DNA from 2 places in the Clostridium bornimense genome. Region 1 is predicted to be linked to the other one. Evidence: riboswitches for the same ligand, from Rfam matches in the RefSeq annotation. Region 1 holds a riboswitch; the other holds the start of a gene.

The links. A riboswitch is a leader RNA that binds a small molecule or an ion and turns the genes downstream of it on or off. The one in region 1 is predicted to bind glycine.
Region 2: it holds a riboswitch for glycine, as region 1 does, so the genes downstream of both, CM240_RS13850 (serine hydroxymethyltransferase) here and CM240_RS05740 (alanine/glycine:cation symporter family protein) in region 1, are expected to answer to the same signal.

What each region holds. Positions count from the first base shown of each region.
Region 1 is NZ_HG917868.1:1,300,690-1,304,130, forward strand. It holds gene CM240_RS05730 (radical SAM protein) at 1-241, shown strand, start outside; gene CM240_RS05735 (DHH family phosphoesterase) at 273-1,238, opposite strand; glycine riboswitch at 1,518-1,616, shown strand; gene CM240_RS05740 (alanine/glycine:cation symporter family protein) at 1,675-3,054, shown strand; gene CM240_RS05745 (polysaccharide deacetylase family protein) at 3,105-3,441, opposite strand, start outside.
Region 2 is NZ_HG917869.1:105,684-109,124, reverse strand. It holds gene gcvT (glycine cleavage system aminomethyltransferase GcvT) at 1-223, opposite strand, end outside; gene CM240_RS13850 (serine hydroxymethyltransferase) at 237-1,481, opposite strand; glycine riboswitch at 1,571-1,647, opposite strand; glycine riboswitch at 1,651-1,734, opposite strand; gene CM240_RS13845 (GtrA family protein) at 2,048-2,494, opposite strand; gene CM240_RS13840 (hypothetical protein) at 2,612-3,001, opposite strand; gene CM240_RS13835 (phosphodiester glycosidase family protein) at 2,982-3,441, opposite strand, start outside.

The DNA.
Region 1 (3,441 bases):
GAAAATAATAGATTATTTATATAAGCAATATGGAGATAAAATATATATCAGTATAATGAATCAATATATTCCATTAAATAATGCTAGTAAATATGATGAAATAAATAGATATTTAGATAACAGACATTATGATAGTCTTATAAATTACGCTATAAAATTAGGAATAACAAATGCTTTTATACAAGATGAAGGAACTAATATAGAAAGTTATATACCAGAATTTAATGGAGAAGGAGTATAGGAACAAATATTGTTCTTATACTCCTTCTATGTTAATTAATATGAAGAAAAAATTCTTCTGTTTTATTAATCATATAATTAGATATATTAATAGATTTATGTATTTTATAGAAAGATTCAGCACTGATAAAGCCTCCAGCTTTATGATTATGTCCGCCGCTAGAACCATAATTTTTAGAGATAAATTCAGCTAATTCAGTAGCTTTTAGTTTATTATTGCAACTTCTTATAGAAAATTTAATACCATCTTTATTTTCATAATAAACGATACAAGTATCAATGGTATCAACTTGGATTGCTAAATCGCTTATAAATCCTAGTATATTTGGGTCACAAGGATCCGATTTAAAAGTAGCAAATCTATTCTTTTTATTCATTTTGCAGTTTAGTAAAGCCAACCCTGCAGTTGTCAAATCATTTAATGACAAATTTGAATTAATAAGTTGCTTTATAATATAAATATCAAAAGTGAGAGAATCTTTCATAGTTCTATCATTTTCATTATATAGCTCTGAAAAGTTATTAGAGTCAGTTAATAATCCGTAATACAGAGCTGTAGATAAAGAAATATTATTGTTTAGAGAAAAATTTTCTTTATTTAGAAGCATCCATATAAGAGTGGAACAGCTTGCTAAATTAGGATGAATACAATTAAAATCTGAAGTAGTATTATTAGTTATATGATGATCAAAAATACAAATATTCTCTCCAGGAAATTTTGTAACATTTGATTGAGCATATTGACAATCAACTGTTATTAGAAGATCAGGATTTTTTAAAGTAGTAACATGCTCTATAGGTATTTTTAATAAATCTATCATAAGTATAATATTAGGTTTCGTAATAATATTTCCAGAATAAATTAATTTTACAGATTTATTGTGTGATTTGAAGTAACAATATAATCCGTAACCGGAGGCTATAGTATCAGCATCTGGGTTATCATGGCACTGAATAATAATATTATTAAATTTTAGCAATGTCGAAAGCTTAAGCATAGAAAATATACCCCCTTAAATATATTACAATTATAACAAAAAATAATACAATTAAAAAGATAAAGTAATAATGAAATAATAAGATAATAAATGAGAAATAATAGATATTAAATATGAAGAAATATATTGAAAGTAATTATATATAAATGCTTGTTTTGAATAAGAAATAATAATATAATTTACAAGAAATAAAAAGTGTTCGGATGAAGATTGCGGGAGAGGGTTAGTCCGCCGAAGATGAAAAAACTTTCAGGCATCGTTAAGATATGGACCGTAATTGGACGAGCCCTTGGAGAGACTCATTGATAGAATGAGCACCGAAGGAGCAAGATAGATTAAACTATCGAAACTCTCAGGTAAAAGGACAGGGGAGAGGAGTAAAAAAGAATATAATAAACTCCAATCTTCTCAAAAGATACGTTGAGGAGGAAAATTTATGGAGATACTAACAGAAGTCTTTGAAAAAATTAACAATATAGTATGGGGGCCACCGTTACTCATACTATTAGTAGGAACAGGAGTATATTTGACTATAAGGTTAAATTTACTTCAGGTGTTCAAATTGCCATTAGCATTAAAATATGTTTTTGGAAAAGATGAAGAGAAAACAGATGATAAAGCCAAAGGAGATATATCTTCATTTGCAGCTTTATGTACAGCTTTATCTGCTACTATTGGTACCGGTAATATTGTAGGAGTAGCTACAGCAATACAATATGGAGGACCAGGAGCATTATTTTGGATGTGGATTGCAGCTTTTTTTGGAATGGCTACAAAATACGCAGAGGGAGTTTTAGCCATAAAGTATAGAGTAGTAGATAAAAATGGAGAAATGTCTGGTGGTCCTATGTATTATATAGAAAAAGGATTAGGACTAAAGTGGTTAGGAAAGATTTTTGCACTTTTTGGAATTGGTGTTGCATTTTTTGGGATTGGTACATTTGCACAGGTAAATGCTATATCCAATTCAACAAAAATATTGTTTAATGTACCATTAGTAATAACAGCTACTATTATAACTATTCTTGTTGCAATTGTTATATTAGGTGGAGTAAAAAGGATATCTAAGGTAGCAGAAAGTGCTGTGCCATTTATGGCTATATTCTATATATTAGGAGTAATTCTTTTATTAATATGTAACATTAAAGAGATTCCACATGCCATATCGCTTATAATAACTAGTGCATTTAATCCTAAGGCAGCTTTAGGTGGAGGTGCAGGAATAACAGTTGCTATTGCAATGCAAAGAGGTGTAGGAAGAGGAGTTTTTTCAAATGAAGCAGGTCTTGGAAGTGCACCAATTGCTGCAGCAGCTGCAAAGACGAATTCACCAGTAAAGCAAGGATTGATAACTATGACCGGTACCTTTTTTGATACAATAATAATTTGTACAATGACTGGACTAGCATTAGTAGTTACAAATGTGTGGAGTAATGGTGCATTAGAAGGAGCAGAATTAACTACAGAAGCATTTATGATAGGAATACCGATATCATATATAGGAAAATATATTGTTAATATTGGATTAATTTTCTTTGCTTTCACAACTATTTTAGGATGGAATTATTATGGAGAAAGATGTACAGAATATATTTTTGGGATAAATGGAATTAAGCCATATAGATATATTTATATAGCATTAGTAGCGATAGGTGCATTTTTACCACTAAATTTAATATTTATAATGGCAGATATAGTAAATGGATTAATGGCTATACCAAATTTAATAGCGTTAATAGGCTTGAGTGGAGTAGTTGCTTATGAAACAAAGAAATATTTTGAAGATATAAAGGAAGAGAAGGTTAATATAGAATAAATTAAGGCTATTGTAGAACATAGATTGTTGTTTTACAATAGCTCTTTTTATTAATTTATGAAAGTTTGAAAATTACTTTTAAAGGATTCTAAAGACATTGGAGATATCCTAACTCTTTTTAATGAAGTTAATCCTTGACTTATATTAGCCAAACCTGGTTCAGTTGTTACTGCTAATTTAATCCCTAAAGAAGATACAATATTTTTAGTAGATTCATCATATCTACCAACTGGATAGCAAATAAATTTACTATCTATATTTAAATTTTCTTTAAGAAAGTTTTGAGCATTTTTTATAGATGATATTTTAGCATCATCACTAATATTTTTTAGTTCTTGATGATTTGAAGTGTGGCTTTCGATTATCATTCCATTAGAATACATTTCT
Region 2 (3,441 bases), on a different replicon from region 1:
AATCATTTGTAAGAATCATTTGTAAATTCTTTAAAGCATCTTCACCTTTGCAAATAATCTCACCCATATGAGATACATCAAACAAACCTGCTTTAGTTCTTACTGCCATATGTTCTGATATTACTCCTGCTTGATATTGAACAGGAAGTAAATAACCTGCAAATGGTACTATCTTTCCGTTATATTTAACGTGTGTATCGTATAATGGTGTCTTTAACTCCATATTTTCATCTCCTTTATTGGTATAATGGATACTTATCACATATTTTTGTTACTTCGCTTCTTATATAATCAGCTTTTGTATCAAAATCAGTTATAGTTAATTTAATTAATTTCGCGATAACTTTCATATCTTCTTCTACTAATCCCCTTGTTGTTACAGCTGGAGTTCCTATACGAACACCACTAGTTACAAATGGACTTTCAGGATCATTAGGAACTGCATTTTTATTTAATGTTATATATACTTCATCTAATCTATTTTGAAGTTCCTTACCTGTTATATTCATATTTCTTAAATCAACTAACATCAAATGATTATCTGTTCCACCACTTATTAAATTGAATCCCTCATCAATTAATGCATCTGCAAGAGCTTTAGCATTTTTTATTACTTGTTGTTGATATACTTTAAATTCTGGTTTTAATGCCTCTCCAAGACAAACTGCTTTTGCTGCTATAACATGCATTAATGGTCCACCTTGAGTTCCTGGGAAGATAGCTTTATTAATTGCCTTTGCATATTTCTCCTTACACATTATTATTCCGCCTCTTGGCCCTCTTAATGTTTTATGTGTTGTAGTTGTAACTATATCTGCATATGGTACTGGACTTTGATGTAATCCTGCAGCAACTAAACCTGCAATATGTGCCATATCTACAAATAATATTGCTCCAACTTCTTTTGCAATATCGTGAAATACATCAAACTTAATTTCTCTTGGATATGCAGAAGCACCTGCAACTATCATCTTAGGTTTATGTCTTATGGCAAGTTCTCTTACTTTGTCATAATCAATAACACCAGAATTTTCATCAATATTATAAGGAATAAAATTATATAAAATGCCAGATTGATTAACTGGACTTCCATGTGTTAAATGTCCACCATGAGCTAAATTTAATCCTAATACAGTATCTCCTGGTTTTAAGAATGCTGCATACACAGCCATATTGGCATTAGCCCCTGAATGTGGTTGTACACACGCATGTTCACATCCAAATAACTCCTTAGTTCTATCAATAGCTAACTGTTCAATTACATCTATTTCCTCACATCCACCATAATATCTCTTTCCTGGATAGCCTTCAGCATATTTATTAGCTGGTACAGTTGCCATTGCCATCATTACAGTTGGTGAAATAATATTTTCAGAAGCAATTAGTTCTAAATTCCTTCTTTGCCTTTTCATCTCTTTTTTTAGAGCTTCCCCAACCTCTGGATCGCATTTAGAAATCGATTCCATAATTTCATTAATCATATACAAGTTCACCCTTTCTGTTGCACCTTCTGCTATCTCAAAATAAAAAAACAGAGATAGCAGAAGATATATTTAATATCTTCAACTATCTCTGTCCTTAAACCTGAAAGATTCCTTCTTAATATATAAAAAAGTTGCTTCGTCGGTACGCCATTGTTCTCCAGAGTTTCGTCCAAATTTGATCCCTTTGCCTGAGAGTTTTTAAGCCCCTTCGGCGTTGTATCAACATTACAATCTCTCTCAAATTCTTCATCCGAACTTATTTTGAATTTATATTTATTGTAATCAATTCCTTATTTAACGTCAACGATTTTTATTTATTTATTAATAATTTTAGGTTTTCACTACATTAAACTTAATAAAATAAATTATTTATTATCTATTTGTTATTTTTTAAAGAATATCCCTTGTTTTCGATACTATATTACAAATTTAATCTTACAATAAATTTTGTGATAATAACCTGTATCCTTTGGGAACACAAATAAAAATGCACCTACAAATGATCGATATATTTACTATCATTTGCGATGCATTCCATACTGCTATTATTATTTTAAATTAAATTATTTTTTTATCTTATATCTATAAAAAACAAACCTCTGAATTAAATAGCTGAGAAAAAATAAAGCAATATCTACAAATATTTTAATAAAAGTCGCATCTATAAATTTTGTAGACAATATAGATACTAAAAATCCACTACAAAACATTTGAGAAATTACTAGTAATATATATTTTATTACATCGGAGACCCTATCAACTCCATTAAATACCCATCTTTGACTTAAGAAAAAATTTAAACTTCCAGAAAAAATTCTAGATATGATTGTTGCCTCCATTACATTCATCGGTATACTAAATAAAATTTCATTAGTAAGTACAGTAAAAATAGATAAATCTACTACAGCACTAATTATTGATGAACCAGCAAATTTAAAAAGTCTATTAATTATATTAATAATTTTTCCAATATTACTACTATCTTCATCATTGTTTATCTTTTCTTCCACTTTTATCACCCTTATAATTTAATTGTCAAAAATATACTTACCCTAACTTTGATATTATACCATCATATTTAACTAATTATAAATAAATTTTTATAAAATTTTTTGTAAAGTAATTGTTTATTCAATTATTAAAACACTTATTGATATAATAATACATAACCATCCTATAAGAGTATAAACCATCAGATAAAATGAAGATGTTCCGGCAATCTCCATTACTCCTCTTAATAAACTTCCAACTGTTAATATTGCAATACCTGAATTATAAATATTATAAAAAAATCTATATTTCTTTTTATTTACTATACTTGGTATAAACAACATAATAATTCCATAGAAAAGAACGCCTCCTACTAAAGGATATAGAAACATATATGTCATGTAAGGCGAAGTAACTCCATGTCCGAAAATGCCATAGACCTTATTAAAAATAAATGCAAATATAGTTGATATTACAAAAATTACTATTGTTTTTAAAAACTTCTTTCTAATATCCGATATAAACAATATCACTAACCTCCCTTTCTTCAATTCTCTTACCATTTGTTGTAGGCTTATTTATTACTTCCCCCATAAATACCATTGATGAAGATCCTCCACCATCTAAATTATATGCGACAGTGCATCCTTTTTCTTTAAATACTTCTGCTAACTCTTCAAGAGAGAATCCTTTACTTTCACTAGTTCTACCATCTGATACAACAGCAATATAATGTAGCGGTGCAACTTGTCCTATAGCAGTTCTTGGATTACTATTCATAGACTTAGCTACTTCGTCATTAGCATCTACTACAATTTCCCCATCTTTAATTAATGCTGGTCCAAAAGAAATTATTTGCCATATATCACTACCTAATTCATCCATATCAGTGTTATTTTCATTTATAATTTTAAAGTTACCATCGTTATCAATTACCAAAGCTTCATCATTATCAGAAGTTCTCTTT